DNA from 4 places in the Paenibacillus sp. FSL L8-0638 genome. Region 4 is predicted to be linked to each of the others. Evidence: a T-box and tRNA genes for the amino acid it is inferred to sense, from the RefSeq annotation. Region 4 holds a T-box; the other regions hold tRNA genes.
What was found. The T-box of region 4 lies ahead of argS (arginine--tRNA ligase). A T-box ahead of a tRNA ligase gene usually reads a tRNA of that ligase, here a tRNA-Arg.

Region 1 (5,831 bases), 2.3 Mb from region 4:
TACGCCGGGTTGGCTGGAAAATGAATCTATATTTATGCATATGGAATATAAATATCTACTTGAATGCTTAAGGGCGGGTCTATACACTGAATTTTTTTCAGACATCAAAAAAGCGTTGCCGCCTTTTATGGACCCAGAGGTCTACGGAAGAAGCACGCTGGAGAACAGCTCCTTTATTGCTAGCAGTGCTAATCCTGATGCAAGTTTGCATGGAACGGGATATATCGCGAGGCTGAGCGGATCTACGGCAGAATTTATCCATATGTGGATATGGATGATGACGGGCGGGCAGCCGTTTGGTTATGATCATGGGGGCCTATCCTTGAAGCTGGAGCCCAAGCTGCCAGGCTGGCTTTTCACAGCTACAGGTGAGCTATCTTTCTGTTTTCTCGGAAGCTGTCAGGTGACTTATTTTAATACGGATCGCAAGGATACTTATGCACCGGAATGCATAGTGACCCAGTATGTACTGCATTACGCTAGTGGCGAAAAGAAGACGATAAGTCAGGCTATATTAGATAATAAAGAGGCACAAGATGTGAGAGAGCGGTTGATTTCCCGTATCGAGGTATATTTGGGGACATAGCTCCATTCATTAAAGCGGTCATGCTGCAATAACAGAGCATGACCGCTTTTTAAAGTTTCATAAATCCTTGTGTCAGGGCAGGGGACTTATGCTGAAATATCTTGCAACTCCAATATCACAGGACAGTGGTCACTGCCTGTAATATGACAATCAATGTTCGCATCCATCAATAGCGAACGAAGTCTCTCCGAGACGAGGAAGTAATCGATCCGCCAGCCAATATTCCTTTCTCTCACCTTTGGCATGTAGGACCACCAGGAATAAACATCCGTCCGGTCAGGATAAAAGGTTCTGAAGGTATCTATAAATCCGGCGTCTAGCAGCTGTGACATGCGTTCCCGTTCCTCAGGCGTAAAACCGGCATTTCCGTAGTTAGCTTTGGCGTTTTTGAGATCGATCTCCTGATGAGCTACGTTCAAGTCTCCACACACGATGACAGGCTTCAAAGCATCCAGTTGTTGCAGGTAGCTGCGAAAACGGTCTTCCCATTCCAGTCTGTAGGGCAGTCGGGATAAGTCGCGTTTGGTATTCGGTGTGTACACATTGACGAGATAAAATTTTTCGAATTCCAAAGTGATGGTTCGGCCCTCCGGTTCTTCATTTTCTTCAAGTCCATAATGCACAGAGAGCGGCTTGATTTTGGTGAAAATAGCCGTGCCGGAATATCCTTTTTTCTCAGCATAATTCCAGTATTGTGTGTATTCCTCCATGTTCTCCATGAGGATTTGCCCTTCTTGAAGCTTCGTTTCCTGTACGCAAAAAATATCGGCATTCGTTTCTTTTAAATAAGTATAAAACCCTTTGGTCACACAGGCTCTTAAGCCATTTACATTCCAAGATATTAATTTCATTTGATTAATCTCCTTGCTACTTCACGCGGTCAAGCGATGTGATTTGTATATCCTTTGTTGACATAAGCTTATAAATGTCTTCTATCTGGACTTCATAGGTCTTTTCATCAAAATGGTCCTGACCAAACATATAATCGTTTAGTTCTATTGCCTTAAGGTTTCGTTTGGTATTCATAGCCGAAGGGAAGTATTCGATGTCTAATGAAGCTTTATTTCCGGCCAACACTGTTTTGAGAACTTTTGCAGTTTGTAATACCCGTTCTTTTTCCAATGACAATCCTGAGTCAGTTAGATCCTCGAATACAATTATACGAATATATTGATCGCCGACCGCTTCGGGATTCAGTTTAAAATCGTCGTATTCTTTGATCATTTTATCTGTTTCCCCTTCTTGCACCCCAGAATGAACAGCGGCTGCATCATTGTATAGCTTCTGTATAACAGGTTTGAGCTTCATGTCCAGTTGGCTCTCCCAAAGGGCGTTAAGATATTTTTCTCTAAATGGGACATCCTCATAAGGACGCTTGGTCATGTTAAAGAGGACGGAAGGATGACGATTAGAGATCGCCTCCATGGTATATTCAGTGAAGGGAATACTATGATAGCTAATATTTTGAATTTGAAAGTCCTCTCCGTATTTCTGCTCCAGATATTGCTCTGATTCTGCGGCTACGTTGCGTTTATTTTCACCTGTTTGTGTAAAAGGCTCTATAATATCTACGTATTTCATTGTGACTGCAAGAAGTAGAAGTGTAGCTCCCACAGCGAGACTGAGCAACATGCGCCATTTGGAAGGCAACGATGCACTTGTCGGCGCGCTATCCACATTGCTTGTAATTTGAAAAGATCGTACTGTAAAAATAATGCCTGAAATGTGGAGAATAATGGCCAGCGGTCCCGAAATAATAAGCAGGTATCCGAGAGAAAATAATGTAAAATAGATCAGAATTCCCTGTGTGATGATCAGAGCCGCTCCTCCAATCATATAGGAAGGAATGGCGAGATAAAACATACCCAATCCAGTACCTAATATAGAAAGCAAAGTGGCAACAAAACGATGAATTTCCCGCGACTTTTGGAGTTTATTCGTAGTCAAGGGAGTCAGCCAACCTCCTTTACTTTAAAATGGTGTAACATGATAGATGATAGCAATATCTGCGTTTTATTGAAAGAGTAGTGACTTGAAACCAGCGCCTAAAGTAGCGTGGCAGACTATTCTTTCTACATTATTTATCATGAAAAAAAGCTCCCTTGCGGAAGCTTTTTTTGATGTAATTTATCAAGAGAGATGCTCTCTCTATGGTTGACTGCGAAGTATAGGCTAACGATGCCGATAGCCCCACGTTCCCCTGTGGGTTATCTCATGAGAACAAAAAAAGCCTCCATTATGGAGGCTTTTTGCTATGACGTCCCAGGAGGGATTCGAACCCCCGACCGACGGCTTAGAAGGCCGTTGCTCTATCCAGCTGAGCTACTGGGACATAAAATTCAAGCGAATATTAATATATCATATGGATAAAAGAAATTCAAGTCTTATTTTGCATATATCGTTTATTTAGGCTTTATACAGCATAAATTCTGAGTAGACGTAGTTTTTTTTGCCTTATAAAAGGGTATGTTAGAATACAGGTGAATATGTGTAAGACGAGTGGTTGGACTTCGGCTACTGTTTCTCATATAATCTACAAATACTTGAGCTTGCGAAGGAGAGGGGGTGCCTTGAATAAAGGACTCCAAGGTGACGACAAAAGAAAATAATATTGTATTGTTTCCGAAGACACTGGACTATTATCAAATTCAACTTACTGTGATGCTTGAAAATGAACGTTACGGAGAGGCGATGGCGATGCTGCGTTTTTTAATGCAGTGTCAGGGACAGGAGCAGAAGCAATACGATGAATGGAACGCTCTATTACAATGGCTGGAAGCTGCATTTCCACAGTACGCTGACAGCGGGGCGGTAACGGACGCTGTGGAAGAAGAGGTCAGTGAAGTAGAGTTAGCTCGCCGTCATGCACGCTTTAAGCAGGAGCAGGATGCGGGCTACGGCAACAAGCTGTTGCGGATGGCTATGGATGAACCCTTATCCGAACAGACGATTTTAGCGTTGGAGCAGTTGTCCTATCTGGAACTGCCAGAAATCGACGATGCCTTGCTTCGCTGGATTACGGAACGGGAAATCCATCCTTTACTTCAATTCCGTGTTCTACAGACAATGCGACGACGCGGAATGGAAGGGACGATAGAAATTAGACGGGGTGATGAACAAGCGGAAATCGACATTGAAACGGTTCCGTTACAGCCTGGTGATTTTCCAGAGTCGATTATGCGTATTTTGGAACGGGTGGCTGATCAGACTGAGGTGCACGAGCCTACACTATTCTATTTTGCACAGGAGCTGTGGTCACAGTTTGTGATGGCAGTATACGGTACGAATGATTATAGATCCATGTTGGTGGAAGAGGACGGAATGCCGGATATTTGGGCTGCAGCACTCCATCAGACCGTTTCGGAAAGTTTGAACGGTAATAATAATGAGGAAGAAACCCGTGCTATATATGGCATTACAGATGCGTTGCGCTTCCGTTTTGAGCAGGCGTATCGGTCGATGCGACTATTCGTAGCGGCGGGAATGCACACTCCTTAGTGACCGGAAACGTTTACCTGTGAAGCATTCAAAGGGCTGCTCTTGAAAAAGACAGTAATGTTAGATATACTATAGTGGTTATTTTGTGTGCGTTGATTGTAATGAAAACTAAGTGAAGATTTTGTTGGAGGGGAAAGCATAAAATGAAAGCAACTTGGGAGAAAATAGAGAAGAACCTTGGGGTTCTTGAAGTTGAGGTTGACGCGGATCGTGTAGCCGCTGCACTCGACAAAGCTTTTAATAAAGTGGCAAAACAAGTAAGTGTACCAGGATTCCGTAAAGGTAAAGTACCACGTCCTATCTTTGAAAAACGCTATGGTATTGAAAGTCTGTACCAAGATGCAATTGACATCCTGTTGCCAGAAGCTTACAGCCAAGCTGTAGAGCAAACGGACATCTTCCCGGTTGACAGCCCTGACGTTGAAATTGATCAATTTGCTAAAGGCGAATCTTTCAAGTTCAAAGCAAAGGTTACTGTTAAACCTGAAGTGACTTTGGGCGATTACAAAGGCGTAGAAGTGCCTGTAAGCAAACTCGAAGTAAGCGACGAAGAACTGGCTCAAGAACTGGAGCGCCTGCAACAACGTCATGCTGAACTGGTTGTCGTTGATGAAGATGCTGCTCAATCCGGTGATACAGCTATTATTGACTTCGACGGTTCCGTGGACGGTGTACCATTCGAAGGCGGACAAGCTGAGAAGTATTCTTTGGAACTGGGATCTAACACATTCATCCCTGGTTTTGAAGAGCAAGTGGTTGGTTTGCACACTGGCGATTCCAAGGACGTTGAAGTAACGTTCCCTGAGAACTACCATTCTGCTGACCTCGCTGGCAAACAAGCGGTATTCAAAGTGAAAGTTCACGAACTGAAACGCAAAGTTCTTCCTGAACTGGACGATGAATTCGCTAAAGATGTAAGCGAATTTGACACACTGGCTGAATTCAAGGAAGACTTGAAAAAGCAATTGTTGGATCGTAAGGAAAACGAAGCTAAAGCAGCCCGCGAGGGTGCTGTAGTGGAGAAAGTTGCTGAGAATGCAACAATCGACATTCCTGAAGCAATGGTGAAGAGCGAAGTGCAAAACATGGTTCGCGATTTCGACAACCGTTTGCGTAGCCAAGGTATGAACCTTGAAATGTTCCTTGGATTCTCTGGTCAAAGCAAGGAAGACCTGGAAGAGCAAATGAAAGCTGATGCTGAGAAGCGCGTACGTAACAACCTCGTGCTGGAGCAAGTGGCTAAAGCAGAAAACATCGAAGTTTCCGAAGCGGAAATTGATGAAGAACTGAAAAACATGGCTGAAGCTTACAAACGTTCAGTTGAAGAAATCCGTAGCATTCTGGAAGGTAACGGCTCGTTCGCTAACCTGAAAGAAGAAATTTCACTGCGCAAAACCATTGCTTTGTTGGTGGAAAACAGCAAAGAAGTAGAAGCGCCAGTTGAAGCTGCTGAGTAATTCAGACGATAAAATATACGGAGTATGCTGTAACAAGCTGCAACGTAGTAATTAGATAGGGATAAGGCACGTAGTGAAAGTTACGTGCCTTATTTTTACCTTTGATAACCCAAATTTTAGTCGTTTATGGAAAGTGCTGTGAGTCGTGTTTTCTTGTTTTACATAAGTCACTACCGTATATTTGCACATACATACGAAACATGGTTAAATATGAGAAGGTCTCGGCAGGGTGTACTGTAAATAGCCCGCACTGCATATATGAGCGCATGCAAATATGACACGAGACTCTG
Region 2 (5,831 bases), 2.4 Mb from region 4:
ATCCCCCATTCACATAACGAAAAAAGGCTATCCGTCAGTCATGAGCTGCGGATAGCCTTTTTGGTATTTTTAGCTTATCGAATCGCAACCTTGTAAGTGCGCAACCAGTTATCCACTTGGGCCAAATAGGCAAACAACTGGGGACCCGACATCAGCTGACCAAACCAAGGCAGATTGGTGGATGCCTCCGGTGAGGCGGCAATATCGCGTACCTTTTGCGCATCAATCAGCTTGAGCAGTGGGGAAGAGGAGTCATCCAGCAGCTGCAGCGCCTGCTTTTTCACAGCCTCAAGGTAGGAAGGGTTATGCGTTTTTGGATATGGACTTTTTTTGCGATACAGCACATCATCCGGCAGTACACCCTCAAGCGCCTTGCGCAAAATACCTTTTTCACGTCCGCCTGTCATCTTGATGCTCCACGGAATGTTCCATACATATTGCACCAATCGATGATCGCAATACGGTACCCGCACTTCGAGTCCGGCTCCCATACTCATCCGATCCTTGCGGTCCAGTAGAGTAGGCATAAAGCGGGTGATGTTCAAATAGGACATAACGCGCATTTGCGCAGCTTTTCCTGTTTCCCCCGGTAGCTTCGGCACTTCTCCGACCGCTTCGGAGTAGCGGTCGTTCAAATACTCCAGCGGCTTGATCCAGTCCCGCACTTCGGGAGACAACAGACTGGCTCTCATGTCGGGTGCAACTGCCCACGGGAATGTACCCGAATTCAGCATATCCTCCCGGTGGAACCATGGATATCCGCCAAAAACTTCATCCGCAGCCTCGCCGGAAATAGCGACCGTAGCCCCTTTTTTAATCTCCCGGCAAAAGAGATACAGCGACGAATCCACGTCCGCCATTCCAGGTAAATCCCGCGTTAGCGTGGAGTTGTTCAGAGCTGCTACGACTTCTGGCGTATCGAATTCAATCCAGTGATGATTTGTCCCTAATTCATCCACCATCCGCTGAATCCAGGGGGCATCGGCTCCGGGTTGAAACGCATGGGCTTTAAAATGCTTGTCGTTATCCACATAATCGACCGAATACGTATGAACTTGTCCCTGCCCGGTACGTTTGTAATAATCGACAGCTAATGCAGATAGAGCACTTGAATCCAGCCCGCCAGACAATAAGGTGCACACCGGAACATCCGAAATGAGCTGCCGCTCCACCGTATCCAGCAACAGTTCTCGTACCTTAAGCGCCGTTTCTTCGGTGTTATCCTCATGCGCAATGCTTTCCAGTGTCCAGTAGGCTTGAATGCGCACGCCGTCGCGGCTGTAAGTTAGCGTATGCCCGGGGCGTAGCTCCTTCATAGACGAATAGACGCCGTGTCCGGGGGTACGTGCAGGCCCGATGATAAAGATTTCGGCCAATCCCTCGGCGTCCACTGCTGCTTCTACCGCTGGATGCTGAAGCAGTGCTTTGGGTTCTGAGCCAAATACGAATACTTCTTCGGTCTGGCTATAAAATAACGGCTTTACTCCCAGCCGATCCCGTGCCAGAAACACCTGCTCCCGCTCACTATCCCAGACCGCAAACGCAAAAATGCCGTTTAACCGATCCACACATTCGGGGCCCCATTCGATATAGGATTCGAGCAGCACCTCCGTGTCGCATTGTGAACGGAAAAAATGCCCGCGCTGTTGCAGCTCTTTTTTCAGCTCAGGCGCGTTATATATTTCCCCGTTATATACAATCGTATAAGTGATATCCTCCAGCTGCCGGATCATGGGTTGAGCGCCATTTTCCGGGTCCATAACGCTCAGTCTTCGGTGTCCGAAGGCACACGGATTGGATATCCAGGTACCCGCAGCATCTGGTCCGCGATCGGAGAGCGTTTGTGTCATATTCAGCAGCAGCTCAGATTGATGCATTAAGTCTCCGTTCCACTGTATGAAACCTGTAATTCCGCACATGTCTGTTCATCCTCTCTTTGTCGTGTTCATCCAGTGTTGGAATGAATCAAAAACTAAATCCCCAGTTCAACAGTATATATGCCGAAAAGAAGCATAAAATGTCTGTCCGTTCCGAAAACTACTGATGGGGCAACCCGTCTACTCGCAAGGAAGGAGGAAGACCATGTACTACATCAAGGATGCCAAAATCCGCCGCTTTACTGAACTTGACGGAGTGCGCTGCGCTGAGGTAGAAGTGCGGCCCGGTGCCGCGGATGACCCGGAACTGCTGGTCTATATTACGGCCAAGGATCAGACGGATGGTCAGCATGACTACGACATGGTACGGATCATCCGCAATGACGCCGATCTGGAGCTGGATTGGTACGACAATAACCTGCATTCGGCATTTGAGGAAGTGACAGACAAGGCTTTTACCGATTCTACACACATTACTGCTGGTGAGGAGCGAGAGAAGTTCAAAAAAGAATTGCTCTCCTATGGGCAACTCAGTACAGAGTTCGCCAAGGAGTTCGGGGCATGAGGATATGGTGTGCTATGCCTCGGCTTCTGTTGATTTGGGCTCCGGCGCCATCGCCGGATCAGCGTGAAAGGAGGGGGAAATCATAGACGGCAAAGCGAATTATAAGAAAAATAAAGGCAGCAGTTATATTCATAACAATGAGTTTGCAGAAGAAGTACTGGAGAAAAACGTAAGACATGAGGTACGTAGAAGCCCTAAACGCTTTGGGAATAAATAAGCAGCCATAGCCATCGAACTAAATAGCAACAGCAACTCATCAAAAATAACCCTAAAGAAGCCTCTGTATCCCGCCAAATTTGCGGAATATAGGAGGCTTCTTTTGAACTAAGCCGCTTCACGCAGCGTCATAATCCCTTTGTAGATGTTATACACAAAAACCCCGAGATAGACCACTACGAATAGCAGTACAAACCCGATCACTGAACCTGCATGATTCGCCGTTATAATAAAATACACTAGCGGAATCGCCGCAATAATGGGGAAAATATGCGATAAAATAGCTTTTTTTGCATGACCCTGAACATATTCGTCCCGTACTGCAATCCACACAATGACAGGCACTAGAAAAGGTGCGAAGAAAATGCTGAAATAACAAAGTGACGACAAAAGACCTCTCACAGATTAACCCCTCCTTTATGCATGGTTCTTTGTACATAATACCCCGTTAGCGTCCAAATGATTCCTTTTGCAGCCCACTTCCCTACATCATGAAAAAATGCTTTTGACAGTTGCCCGAAATGTGATATAATAATCAATGCGCTGAATACATAAGGTTTTATTGATCACCATCTTGTCCCAGTAGCTCAGCTGGATAGAGCAACGGCCTTCTAAGCCGTCGGTCGGGGGTTCGAATCCCTCCTGGGACGTCTAGCAAAAAGAGCTTCCTACATGTAGGAAGCCTTTTTGTGTTCCAGCAGGATGATAGCGACCTACCTTTTTATACCGTCACCTTCTCCTTATGAGCAAAGAACTGCGGCAGATGCTCTTTGTGTGCTTCCAGTAATTCATCCAGCACGGTTTGAGCAATGTCCCCGCTTGGTACGAGCGGATTCAGGGTGAAGGCCTGCAGTGCTGTTGCATAGTCACCGGTGACTGCCGCTTCAATCGTCAGCTCTTCCATTGCCTTCATCACTTGTAGCAAGCCCCGCTGTGCAGGTGGAAATTTGCCAAAGTTGACAGGTTCGGCACCATGAGCGCGAATGACACTGGTTACTTCGATGGCGCTATCATAAGGAACATCATCAATCGCACCATTGTTACGTATACTAACCACCATCAATGTGCCTTTGTTGTTATAAATGGAATTAATGATCTCACAGGCTGCATCACTGTAATGCGCTCCGCCACGTTTGGATAGCTCCTCCGGTTTATAATCCAGATTTGGATCTTTATACAGTTCGAACAGGCTTTCTTCCAAACGTTTGACGACTTGTCCCCGAGTTCCTTCGTTTTTGGCTTCCTCTAATTCTTCCTTCAGCATGTTATCCGTCATGTAATAATACCGATGGTATGGACAAGGCAGCATTTTCAATTGACGAACTTGATCATACAGGAAGCGCATATTCTTAATATTTTCAACAACCTTCTCCGGTTTTGCGCCAGGAGCGTACAGTCCTTCAATGACTTGCTCTGTTAATTCAGCTCCGGTTTTGTCATAAACTTTGTGCCAATGAAGGTGGTTAATCCCTGCAAATTTAAAGAATAGCTCTTCTTCCGGTTTGTCCAGCACAGCCGATGCACTCTTGACCGCGCCGATTGGAACATTACATAATCCAATGACTTTATCCCACTGACCATAACGAAGCACGGCTTCGGTGACCATACCCGCAGGATTGGTAAAATTAATTAACCATGCATTCGGACACAGTTCTTTCATATCTTCGACGATACTGAGGATAACAGGGATGGTACGAAAAGCTTTGAACATCCCACCGGCCCCATTAGTTTCCTGACCGATCATGCCGTGCTTTAACGGAATACTTTCATCCTTAATCCGCGCTTCCAGCAAGCCTACCCGAAATTGGGTCGTTACAAAATCAGCGTCCTTCAACGCTTCCCGGCGATCCAGGGTCAAATGTACCTCACAATCAATGCCTGCGGCTTTTACCATCCGTTTGGCCATGGCGCCTACGATATCCAGTTTTTCACGACCTGCCTCAATATCTACCAGCCACAATTCCCGAATGGGAAGCTCTGCATAACGTTTGATGAAGCCTTCTACTAGTTCTGGTGTATAGCTGGAGCCTCCGCCAATGGTTGCAATCTTTATGCCTTTTTTCATAGTTAGTGCCTCCTAAGTATGTTTTGTAAACCGCTTTCTTAAGCACAAATTCACTGTAATCCCTGTAATGCATTACAGGTCAAGCGCTTTTAAAAAACTTATTTTGGGAAGGTGACAATTATAGGGCGGACACTACGAACATGCTAAACACGAACATGCTAAAATAGAAAGAACGAGGTGAGAAAATGGCGAATATTCATGAAATTGCAAAGCTGGCGGGGGTATCCTCGGCTACGGTGTCCCGTGTCATTAACAACCATCCGTACGTAAGTGAACCGACAAGACAGCGTGTGCAGGAGGTCATAGATCGACTGGATTATGTTCCTAACCTCAATGCGGTATCTTTAAAAAAAGGGATGACCAAGCTCATAGGGATTATTTCACTTTCTTTTAATGATTCATTGGGTTTATTTGTGCGCGGATTTACAATGTATGCCCAGGAGCATGGCTTTAATATAGCGCTGTTTATTACCAATGGGGAGAAGGAACAGGAGCTTGAAGCGCTGGAAATGTTGCGGAGAAAGCAACTGGACGCCTTGGTCTGTATGATTCGCGTTAATGAGTGGAGTGTGATTGAGCATTATACAAAATATGGTCCGATTGTGACCTGGCAGCGTGTAAACATTGAGGCAATCCCGTCTGTATTTATGGATCAGTATCAGGGTTATACGCTGGCATTGGAACATTTGTACGCCCGAGGATATCGGAAAATTGTGAATGTGTACGGCAGCATGCGGGGGTTGAATACAAAAGAACGCATTCGAGCTTATCATGACTTTTGCGAAAAATATGATTTGGACGCTGAGGCCTTCCCGCATTTTTATGATTTAAATTCAATAGAAGCTGGTGAACAAATAGCTCATTGGTGGGCAGAACGAGCACCAACAGACAGGCCGGACGCCTTCGCCTGTTCTACCGATTATTTGGCAGCAGGTCTTTTGACTGAAGCGCGTAGGCTAGGTGTTTCTGTACCGAGTGATTTTGCAGTAGTAGGCTTTGATAACACCGAAATCTCGCATTTGCTTGATTTAACTACGATTCATTACCCGATAGACAAGCAAGCTGAGAATGCGTTCATTATGATTCGAAATGCCCTCGAAGGGCTGGA
Region 3 (5,831 bases), 2.0 Mb from region 4:
TATGAGGAAGAAGCCATTACTAAAGCATTGGGAAGCGCACAATCTAAAGCCAGTGCTGTAGCTAAAGCGGCCAAACGCGGATTAGGTGCTCTTGTGAATGTGACGGTAGATGGCGGAGAAGCACAAGTCTTTACACAACGTGAAAATGCCATGTCAAAATCGCTCATGGATTTAGCAGGTAGCGGGACAGACATACAATCGGGGCAAGTAACAGTGAAAGTTCAGGTGTCGGCTCAATACGAAATGAACTAATATAGATCATCAAACGAAGCCACAAGCGGCCTGCATCATGCGCAGGCTGGCTTGCTGGCTTTTTTTGTATACCGAAACCTTTTTGTAATGAGTCTGTCATAGCTAAGGGTTATTAGGTGTACAGATTGAAATCGGGGAGTGTACAGATTGTAAACTACATACAATGGGGTATAGATATAATAAGTAAAGTGATTATTTACACATAGACAATACAGAAATAATAACAGGAGGAATACTTAATATGAATAAGCATACGAAAAAATGGGGTTCAGCACTGCTGGCAGCAGGGATTTTAGCAGGAGTCGCAGCTGTTCCCGTTTCCTATATCCAGGCAGCATCGATTAAACAGCAGCAAGCGGCAACACAGCAACCAGGAATCACTATCCAATGGAATGGTAAAGCGTTGCCCGCTAAAGGTGTTCAAGTGAACGGGAGTACAATGATTCCGGTGGCCGCACTGCGAGACAGCTTGGGGATTCCAGTAAGCTATGATGCGAAAGCAACGACCTATACCGTAGGTAGCGGGTACAATAAACTTTACATTATGGCTTCTTCCTCGGATGCCTACGTCAACGTCAATGGAATCAATACACGTAGTATGGATGCCAAACAGATCGCTGGGAAGCTATACATTCCTATGAGTCTGTTGAAAGACTATCTAGGCATAGATGCTCAATGGAACGCAGCTCAGAAGACAGTAACGCTAAGTAAAAGTCAGCTAAACCCGATCACAATTGCGTCTCAAACACTTCCAGCTTCGAGTAATGCGAAGGTATCTTACAAAGTTAAGTATCCGCAAATCAGCGGCAGCCAGCTGAATCCTGAGGCTCAAAAGGCCATTAACCATGTGCTTAAAAAGCATGCAGAGGGTATAATGGCAGCAGGCAAAAAGATGGTGGCAGAGGGAGAGGTTACAGCAGAAAGACCGTATGATTTCGAAAATGATTTTGCAATTGCCTATAACAAGGACGGTATTCTAAGTGTGATTATGCAGGACTACTCGTATACAGGTGGCGCACACGGTATGACGGCGCGTAAAGGATATACGTTCTCGCTCGCTGATGGTAAACTACTGCAGTTGTCTGACGTATTGAAGGCAAATCCGAACTACAAAAAGTTCCTCAATGCTGATTTGAAGAAAAAAATCGATGCGCTTCAGGCTGGTGAAGGATTCGGTAAATTTAAAGAGCTGGCGGCAGATCAGAATTTTTATGTGACGAACAGTGGAGTAACAATCGTGTTTGATTTGTATGATTATGCGCCATACGCGTATGGAATTCCAGAGTTTACTTACTCGTTCGGTCAACTGCTGCCTCAAGGCGGAAAGCCTTTTGCGGGACAGATTTAATAGTAGAAATGAGTAAGTTGGACTGTCTATACTCTAAAAAACAATAAAGCAAAAAAGCTGCCTACCGGATAATAACTTCCGGTAGGCAGCTTTTTCATTTACCAGCTATCGAGAGGCAAATTTCTTCTCTTATACACCTTCTGGAGAGGAGCTAGTTAGCACTTTATCAATAATACCGTATTCTTTGGCATCATCAGCAGACATGAAGTAGTCACGGTCTGTATCTTTTTCAATACGTTCCAGTGGTTGGCCTGTGCGATCTGCGAGAATGCGGTTCAGTTTATCACGCATTTTCAGAATGCGGCGTGCGCGGATTTCGATATCCGTTGCCTGGCCTTGTGCACCACCCAGAGGTTGGTGAATCATAATTTCACTGTTTGGCAAAGCGAAACGTTTACCTTTGGCGCCTGCATTCAGCAAGAACGCGCCCATGGAAGCCGCCATACCTACACAAATCGTAGATACATCAGGTTTAATGTATTGCATCGTATCGAAAATGGCCATACCAGCTGTAATGGAACCGCCAGGACTGTTAATATACAAGTGAATATCTTTTTCAGGATCTTCGGCAGCCAAAAACAGCATTTGCGCAATTATAGAGTTGGCTACAACGTCATTGACGTCCGAGCCTAACAAAATAATGCGATCCTTTAACAGTCTGGAATAAATGTCATAGGCGCGTTCGCCGCGGTTACTTTGTTCTACTACCATAGGAACATAGCTCACGTCAAAAAACCTCCCTTAAATATCGTTAGTGGATTTGGTGGACATGCCGATTACACGTCCCTTATTTATAAACTGTTACCGTATTAACCACATGATAAACAATTTCAAACAAAAAGTCAAAGAAAGTCAAACTAATGATTTAAAAAAAGAGCCCTCAGCGCTCTTATTGGTTAAAACATTATATAGAAGCATTTAAGCGTTCATTAAAATGGCGCGCCCGCGAGGAATCGAACCTCGATCTCAGGCTCCGGAGGCCTACGTCATATCCGTTGGACCACGGGCGCATAGTTGATTCAATGCAAACAACTAACTAATTAAACAGCTAATTGGAAACAAAGATGATTATATGATATACAGCAGTGAATTGCAAGCTTTTATTAAATGCGCATATTCAGACAAATGGTTGAGAAATATAGGTTCAGATAGACTTGCATATGGAGCAAATATTGGTTAAGATATACGTGGGACTTAAAAAGTTATCCCGGGACGTTTTAAGACCAGTTAGAGATAGAGCATTAGAGACAGAACTTAGAAGTGTGCGGGAGTGGAAAGCATGCGAAAGATATTAGAAATACAGAAGCAGCTTCTGCCCGACCTCATGGATGTTTTGAAAAAAAGGTACACGATCCTGCATCAGATTATGCTGTCCGATGTTGTTGGACGCAGAACACTGGCAGCTTCACTGAACATGACCGAGCGCGTGTTACGCGCCGAAACCGATCTTCTTAAAGCTCAGGGGCTAATTGAGATTGAGAGTGTAGGCATGAAGGTGAGCAAAGCAGGACTGGATCTGCTGGAACAGCTGGAGCCGATTGCGAACAACTTGTTCGGCCTGTCCCAATTGGAGGACCAGATTCGTCAAGCCTATGGTTTGAGGAAGGTGGTTGTCGTTCCAGGGGATTCGGATGTTTCTCCGTTAACAAAGCAGGAGCTGGGGCGCGCTGGAGCAAAAGCGTTGCTAAGTGTTATGGACGACGAGGATGTGGTCGCTGTAACAGGTGGCACGACGATTGCAGACGTGGCGGAACAACTGGCATTGCCTTCTAATGGCCCCCTTAAGGGTGGGTGGTTTGTACCGGCACGCGGGGGTTTGGGAGAAAGCATGGAAATGCAGGCCAACACAATTGCTTCCACAATGGCTCGCAAGGTCGGCGCTCAATACCGTCTGCTCCATGTACCGGATTTGCTCAGCAATCATGCTTACAACTCCTTGCTTGAAGATACGAACATTCAGGATATATTGAGCCTGATTCGCGAGAGTCGTATCATCATTCACGGGATAGGCAACGCCATAGCGATGGCACATAGACGTAAACTTGATCCCGAAACCTTTGCCCAGATCAGCAGTGAAGGGGCGGTAGCCGAATCGTTTGGTTATTATTTTAACGAAGATGGCGTCGTTGTTCACAGAATGCTGACGCTTGGACTCCGATTGGAGGACATTAGGCGTACCGATACGGTTCTAGGTGTAGCTGGAGGCAAGAACAAGGCGGCCGCTATTCATGCGGTACTGCGTTTCGGGCAAGAAGACATTCTAGTCACCGACGAAGGCGCTGCTGTTGAGATTGTAAGTCGTTATTTAAATGATTAATATAGGATTTATGAATCGTGTTGTCTTGACAGGCTTTCGGGTCTGTCTTGAATATATAAAACTAAACTAAACGAACTTTGGGAGGAACTCACTCATGACAGTTAAAGTTGGTATTAATGGTTTCGGACGTATTGGACGCCTTGCTTTCCGTCGGATTCAAAACGTGGAAGGTATTGAAGTAGTAGCAATCAATGACTTGACAGATTCCAAAATGTTGGCACATTTGTTGAAATATGATACAACACAAGGTAATTTCCAAGGACAAGTAGAAGTACATGATGGCTTCTTCAAAGTAAACGGTAAAGAAGTTAAAGTTTTGGCTAACCGCAACCCTGAAGAACTGCCTTGGGGAGACCTGGGTGTAGACATCGTTCTGGAATGCACAGGTTTCTTCACAACTAAAGAAGCTGCTGAGAAACATTTGAAAGGCGGCGCTAAAAAAGTTGTTATCTCCGCTCCAGCTACTGGCGACATGAAAACTGTCGTTTACAACGTAAACCATGAAATTCTGGATGGAACTGAAACTGTAATCTCTGGTGCTTCTTGCACAACGAACTGCCTGGCTCCTATGGCTAAAACACTGCAAGATAAATTTGGTATCGTTGAAGGTTTGATGACTACAATTCATGCTTACACTGGCGACCAAAACACTTTGGATGCTCCACATGCTAAAGGTGACTTCCGTCGTGCTCGTGCAGCAGCTGAAAACATCATTCCTAACACAACTGGTGCTGCTAAAGCAATCGGTTTGGTTATCCCTGAGTTGAAAGGTAAATTGGATGGCGCGGCTCAACGTGTTCCAGTACCTACAGGTTCCCTGACTGAGTTGGTAACAGTTCTGGAGAAAAACGTAACTGCTGAAGAAATCAACGCAGCGATGAAAGAAGCTTCCGATCCTGAAACTTATGGATACACTGAAGATCAAATCGTTTCTTCCGACATTAAAGGCCTCACTTTCGGTTCTTTGTTTGATGCAACTCAAACTAAAGTTCTGACTGTCGGCGACAAACAACTGGTGAAAACTGTAGCTTGGTATGACAACGAAATGTCCTACACTGCACAATTGATCCGCACGTTGGAATACTTCGCTAAACTGGCTAAATAATAAGAACTTTCTTATTAGCAACATCATAGAGCGGAAACAGGTTATTGTTTCCGCTCTTTATATATCAAAATGTGCCTTAAATTCCTGTTTCGTAAAATTATAAGGGTGCGGAGGAATATGGAGATGAACAAAAAGAGCGTACGTGATATAGAACTGAATGGAAAACGGGTGTTTGTTCGTGTAGATTTTAACGTTCCGGTTGAAGACGGTAAAATTACAGATGACAAGCGTATTCGTGAAACCTTGCCAACCATTAACTACCTGATTGAAAAAGGTGCAAAAGTTATTTTGGCGAGTCACTTTGGACGTCCAAAAGGTCAGGTTGTTGAATCCATGCGTCTGACTCCTGTTGGCGTACGTTTGTCTGAACTGCTGAAAAAGCCAGTAGTTAAAGTGGACGAAGCGGTAGGCGAAGCTGTTAAAGCGAAAGTGGCTGAACTGCAAAACGGCGACGTGCTGTTGCTTGAAAATGTACGTTTCTATGCAGGAGAAGAAAAGAATGATCCTGAGTTGGCGAAGCAATTTGCTGAATTGGCTGACGTTTTCGTGAATGACGCATTCGGCGCAGCACACCGTGCTCATGCTTCCACTGAAGGTATCGCTCATATTCTTCCGGCTGTTTCCGGCCTGCTGATGGAAAAAGAATTGTCTGTTATTGGTAAAGCTCTGTCGAATCCAGATCGTCCTTTTACAGCCATTATCGGCGGTTCCAAAGTAAAAGACAAAATCGACGTGATCGACAACCTGCTGAACATTGCAGATAACGTAATCATTGGTGGCGGTTTGACTTATACATTCTTCAAAGCTCA
Region 4 (5,831 bases):
TGGACTAGTCAACTTGTAGTAAATTATTGCATTTGTATCATCTACATAGTCGATGTGATCCACTTCAATGCCGTAACCTGGATTAGGTGCCTGCAAACGAGTAATTGTCACTTTGTTCTGCTGGTCATTCGCCTTCTCTATACTCATACTAATGTTACTTTGGTGAACCGGATCTGCAGGCTCAACCGGATTTTCAGGAGTGGATTCAACTGGTTTATGATTTTGCACAAATTCGGATGCGTTATAGACCATTTCTGCTGCCTCCATCCGCGTTACTTTACGATCCGGGTTAAAGTTGCTCTGTTCGTCCAATTTTGCAATTTTGGTCAATAGCAAGAATTGAACTGCTGCGTTAGATTCCTGGTCTAGTTTTTTGCCATCCGCTACATTAATGTACATACGAACAGTTGGATATTCACCCGTTGCACTCACTGCTTTATACAAAATATTCGCAAATTGTTCTCTTGTCATACGAGTGCTTGGATCAATATCTGGTGACAAAGGGATTTGGTGTTGGGCTGCAATCCGATAGGACTGAGCATACCATGCGGAAGCCGGAATGTTTGCAAAGGAACCCGTTGTGAAATCAGGCATCACCTGAAGATCCATTGCACGAACAACCAAGTGTACTCCTTGTGCATACGTGAGCGTTTGATCCGGTGCAAATTTATCCTTGGTTATTCCTTGAATAATTCCTTTGTCCTGAAGTGAGTTTACGATCTTCTCCTGTTCAGCTCCCTTTATATCACGAAAAGCAGAGGCCGACGTTGCTACTGCCAATGAGCAGATGACAAGCAGGGCAGCTGTCACGCTTTTGTTCTTTTTCATGAGATACACCTCCATGTTTACTTTGCTTCTACACTTACCGACGCAATAAAAGCATCAAATGTTTCAAATATACACAAATTGGTTGCAAAACAGTGGAATCCCTGCGATTAGTGTACCCGTCTAACTCTTTTCTGCTCACAACATTTATGCATACCCAAAAGTGGCTGCAACAGATTAATCTTTTACAGTATTCCTTTGGAAGAGCCAGGTATGGGTAGCAGTCATCCCGCCAGCAAAAACTCGCTCCCTTCGTTCGCTTTGCTTACATCCGATTCGGTGCTTTCAGACCAAGAAGTTGCAGCGCGCATGCCAGAATATCGGCAGTTTGTTCCGCCAACTGAATACGCCATTGTCCACCATCGACAATCCTTTCCTTGGCGTAAAACCGGTTAAACGCCTGGGCCGTATCCAATGCAAATCTCGCAATTACCGAAGGCTCTAGTTGGCGAGCCGCTCGTATCAGTTGACCGTGATAGCGACCCAATTGCTTAAGCAGCGCCCAACCTGCGTCACCCAATATTTCATCCGATACGTCATTCAAATCATGAGAATGGCTATCTTGGAAAAGGTCATTGTCGCTAGGGTTAGTATTAACATCAACATCGGCGCGAGCGTGAGCTTTCTCCAGAAGGCTGCGTATGCGCGCATGAGTATACTGCACATAAGGCCCGGTCTCGCCTTCAAAGGTCAGCGCCTCCTCCAACGAAAAGTCCACTTCATTCAGTCGGTTGTTTTTTAAATCACCAAAAATAATCGCCCCGATGCCAACGTCCTCCGCTATTGCCTGTTGTTCCTGTAAACCAGGGTTTTTCTGAGTAATGATGCCTTGAGCACGCGCTACAGCTTCATCCAGCACCTCCTCCAGCTTCACAACCTTGCCACGTCTTGTGGACATTTTCTTACCCGCAAACCGCATTAATCCAAACGGCACATGCTCACATTGCTCCGCCCATGCCTCCCCTGCATGCTTCAGCACCGCAAACACCTGCTGGAAATGCAACTTCTGTTCTCCACCAACGACGTACAGCAACCGATCAGCCTTCATCACTTCATGACGATAAATCGCTGTTGCCAGATCACGTGTCGGATAAATGGTGGTTCCATCCTTTTTCAGAATAAGACACGGAGGCAGTTCCTCGTCTTCCAGGCGAACTACGAGCGCTCCATCACTTTCCTCCAACAATCCTTTTGCTCTTAATTGATCAATAACTGCCTGCATCTTATCATTGTAAAAACTTTCTCCCAGCACATGGTCAAATGTAATGTTTAGACGCTGGTACATACGATCAAATTCACCCAGACTGATTTTAACAAAAAACTCCCATAGTTGTTGAGCCTCAGCATCCCCATGTTCCAAACGTCGGAACCACTCGCGCCCTTCATCCTCCAAAGTCGGATCATGATCGGCCTCCTGATGAAAACGCACATATAGCTTTAGCGATTCACCAATCGGATCATGTTGTAACTGCTCCTCATTTCCCCATCTTTTATAGGCCGCAATTTGCTTACCAAACTGTGTTCCCCAATCCCCAAGATGATTCACACTAATAGGTACATAACCTGTTTCACCAAGTATGCGATACAAGGCAGCACCGATAACCGTAGAGCGAAGATGACCGATACTAAACGGTTTGGCAATATTAGGCGAGGACATATCAATAACTACCCGCTGCCCGTTCCCGATATTAGGCCTGAGGAAATCAGCCTTGCTCAATTCAGCAAGCATAAGCGGAATATGAACCGATCGATCCAAGGTTATGTTTACATAGGCACCCGATGCTGAAGCGGTTAAACCTTCTTTATGGCCTACTAGTTCCGCCAATTCCAGTGCAATGTGCTGCGGAGACTTTCGAAACTTTTTAGCCAGCACAAAACACGGAAACGCCATATCTCCCCATTCAGGCTGCGGAGGCACCCCAAATAAAGATAAAATTTCTTTCTCCTCCAAGCCCGTATGGGCTAATATCGCTTGAGCAGCAATCCTCATTAACATGATGATCTCTCTCCTTCTTTTTATAGAATCTAACAAAAAAAGCCCCCGCCTCTTGAAATCATTCAAGAGACGAGAACTTCAATATCCCGCGGTACCACTCTTCGTAAATCGGTTGTGCAGCTAAAACTAACTTACACTAATCGCGATTTCACTCAATGACAAATAACGGTGTCTGCCGGGTTGATCTACTAGAAGTTCTGCTCGTTGGATCAACCGTCTCCCGGGTGCGCTTCACATCGGATCTCATACCGGCTTCCACCTCTTCCGGCTCGCTGTAATGATATAGCTTCGCTGCTACTCTCCCGTTCCATGACGTTAATTTCAATCATTATACAAACCTATTCAGTAGAAGGCAACCTTTTATTTCCTCTTCAGGCACTAGTTCCATATATGTAATTATACTGCCACCAATTGGCGGCAGGCCTGAACGCAACGACGGCAGGCTTCTGCACAATGTTTGCAATGATCATGGGAATGCTTGCTGCATTCAGCAGCACATACCTCACAGGCCTTGGCGCACAGCTCGCAAATTTCCTCGGCAAAATCCGTTCCGCGCTGCAGCATTTGAGCAGCAAATCCGCATATTTCTGCACATTCCCTACTCACTCGAATACATTCACGCAGCATAGCTAAATCATATTCCTTCAAACTCGCTACGTAACATACATTGCAAGCGTTCATACATTCCAGGCAAGCATCCACGCATTGTTGGTATGAATGATTCATATTACATTACCTCCCAGTTGTTGACCCTGCTGTACTATTACCCGCTGTCCCTTGAGGTTAATCATTTGATGTGCGCGCTTTCAATAAAACAAAACAATATAATCCCGACTTATGTAAGGAAGTGTACTATATTCCAGTGTGCAAATGCAAGGATATTAATCACATGGATTTTTAGCCCCTGTTTCTGACTTGCATACGCTCAGTCATTGCTCTATTGTAAAAAGTGTATGTCTAACCACCGATCAAGGAGTGAACATTTTAATGAATATGTCTTCTGTAGAGGAACACCGTCAGGAATCTCCCCAACAAGTGAATTGCATGGTCGTGACTGTCTCGGACACACGCACCGTGGAAACAGATACTGGGGGACGACTGCTCATGGATCTACTAGAAACCAATGGATATACAGTTGTTCGATATGTCATCGTCAAGGATGACTACGAAGGTATTCTGCAGTTAGTATCCGAAGCAGCGGCACAGGATGACATCGAGGCTGTTCTTTTGACAGGTGGTACCGGTATTTCTCCACGTGATACTACATATGAAGCTGTCTCTTCTCTACTGGATAAGGAACTACCTGGCTTTGGGGAAATCTTCCGTTATTTAAGCTTTGCTGAGGACATTGGTTCAGCAGCTATCTTAAGCCGGGCTGTAGCTGGCACTGTGGGCCAGACAGCTGTATTTTCTATGCCTGGCTCACGCGGAGCCGTTCGTTTGGCAATGGAACGCATTATTGTCCCTGAGCTACGACATGTGATGAGAGAAATTTATAAATAAGCTCCTATTTCCTACATGCTCCAACACAAAGAGGCACCCCATGCATTCATGAGGTGCCTCTTCCAACTATTCTTTTTCTTCAACTTCGGGCTGCATATAACTGTCGATCAGCTTTTGCTTTAGCTCCCATACCTTCTCGCTCAGATTTACACGATAAATTTCAGGGTTCAGCTTCCGCAAATATTCTGGCCAGAACAGTTTCAACTGTGAAGTATGGTAGGCACGAATTTCATCCAGCTCGGGAAGCTCATATACCTTCTGTCCATTTATAAAAATAGGCTCAAGCATCGGCACGGCTTCGTAATTTTCTACATACTTCTTCATATACGGATGCAAAGGGTTAAACAGCTTCAGGCGCTTACCATTACGCGGACGCTCTTCATCCGGAAAAGAAATATAATCGGCTACAGCTCTCCCTTTCTTCTTATCCACAATGCGATATACATCCTTTTTGCCTGGTGTGGATACTTTTTCTGGGTTCCCCGAGATCTTAATCGTCGGCAGCATTTCGCCATCTACTTCACGCTCAACCAGCTTGTACACCCCGCCGAGCGATGGTTGATCCGAAGCCGTAATAAGCTGTGTTCCTACACCCCATACATCAATACGTGCCCCTTGGGCTTTCAGGTTAAAAATCGTATTTTCATCCAAATCATTGGAAGCTACAATTTGTACGTAATCTAAGCCTTCAGCATCGAGCATTTCCCGCGCCTGAATGGATAGATAAGCCAAGTCACCGCTATCCAGACGAATTGCATTCATACGCTTGCCCTGACTCTCTAGCATTTTTGCTGTCCGAATCGCATGAGGAACACCGCTTTCCAGCGTATCAAAGGTGTCTACCAGCAGTGTAACCTGGTCTGGCAAAACCTTCGCATAGACGTCAAACGCCTCCTGCTCCGTCATAAAGGTCTGCACCCATGAATGGGCATGTGTCCCCTTCGTCGGGATTCCAAAGTGCTCGCCTGCCAGCATATTAGAAGTCGCGTCAAAACCAGCCACATAAGCTGCTCGTGCTCCCCAAATCGCTGCATCTGCTTCCTGCGCACGCCGTGTTCCAAATTCGAGCAGTGTATCATCACTTGCCACCTGCTTGATGCGCGATGCCTTTGTCGCAATAAGCGTCTGGTAGTTCATAAAATTCAGCAATGCCGTTTCGACAAGCTGCGTTTCCATAATCGTTCCTTCAACACGTACCAAAGGCTCGTTGGGAAAAACAAGGGCCCCTTCTTTCATCGAATGGACCGTTCCACCAAACTTAAACTGGCGAAGCGCCTCCATGAACATGGGATCGTACTTCTCCTCCTGTTCAGACAGGTAGCGAATGTCCTCTTCTGTAAACCGCAAATTTGCAATATAATTCACAATGCGTTCCAGACCCGCGAACACGGCATATCCATTACCAAAAGGGAGTTTACGAAAATACGCCTCGAACACAGCTTTACGCTGGTGACTTCCGTTCACCCAGTGGGCGTACATCATATTAATCTGATATTTATCTGTATGT

Region 1: it encodes a tRNA-Arg, which carries the amino acid that the T-box ahead of argS (arginine--tRNA ligase) is inferred to sense. The anticodon was not compared.
Region 2: it encodes a tRNA-Arg, which carries the amino acid that the T-box ahead of argS (arginine--tRNA ligase) is inferred to sense. The anticodon was not compared.
Region 3: it encodes a tRNA-Arg, which carries the amino acid that the T-box ahead of argS (arginine--tRNA ligase) is inferred to sense. The anticodon was not compared.

The regions. Positions count from the first base shown of each region.
Region 1 covers NZ_CP151960.1:4,539,701-4,545,531, reverse strand. Annotated here, with positions in the region: gene MKY35_RS20125 (cellobiose phosphorylase) at 1-586, shown strand, start outside; gene MKY35_RS20120 (exodeoxyribonuclease III) at 673-1,437, opposite strand; gene MKY35_RS20115 (hypothetical protein) at 1,454-2,533, opposite strand; tRNA gene MKY35_RS20110 (tRNA-Arg) at 2,845-2,918, opposite strand; gene MKY35_RS20105 (hypothetical protein) at 3,176-4,084, shown strand; gene tig (trigger factor) at 4,228-5,541, shown strand.
Region 2 covers NZ_CP151960.1:4,593,606-4,599,436, reverse strand. Annotated here, with positions in the region: gene asnB (asparagine synthase (glutamine-hydrolyzing)) at 75-1,919, opposite strand; gene MKY35_RS20330 (hypothetical protein) at 2,083-2,442, shown strand; gene MKY35_RS20325 (DUF4870 domain-containing protein) at 2,767-3,060, opposite strand; tRNA gene MKY35_RS20320 (tRNA-Arg) at 3,235-3,308, shown strand; gene MKY35_RS20315 (6-phospho-beta-glucosidase) at 3,380-4,723, opposite strand; gene MKY35_RS20310 (LacI family DNA-binding transcriptional regulator) at 4,909-5,831, shown strand, end outside.
Region 3 covers NZ_CP151960.1:211,535-217,365, forward strand. Annotated here, with positions in the region: gene MKY35_RS00930 (SIMPL domain-containing protein) at 1-252, shown strand, start outside; gene MKY35_RS00935 (DUF4163 domain-containing protein) at 494-1,600, shown strand; gene clpP (ATP-dependent Clp endopeptidase proteolytic subunit ClpP) at 1,730-2,326, opposite strand; tRNA gene MKY35_RS00945 (tRNA-Arg) at 2,536-2,610, opposite strand; gene MKY35_RS00950 (sugar-binding domain-containing protein) at 2,880-3,917, shown strand; gene gap (type I glyceraldehyde-3-phosphate dehydrogenase) at 4,012-5,022, shown strand; gene MKY35_RS00960 (phosphoglycerate kinase) at 5,146-5,831, shown strand, end outside.
Region 4 covers NZ_CP151960.1:2,199,436-2,205,266, reverse strand. Annotated here, with positions in the region: gene MKY35_RS10135 (S-layer homology domain-containing protein) at 1-828, opposite strand, end outside; gene argS (arginine--tRNA ligase) at 1,091-2,821, opposite strand; T-box leader at 2,884-3,140, opposite strand; gene MKY35_RS10125 (four-helix bundle copper-binding protein) at 3,218-3,547, opposite strand; gene MKY35_RS10120 (MogA/MoaB family molybdenum cofactor biosynthesis protein) at 3,809-4,324, shown strand; gene MKY35_RS10115 (nicotinate phosphoribosyltransferase) at 4,391-5,831, opposite strand, start outside.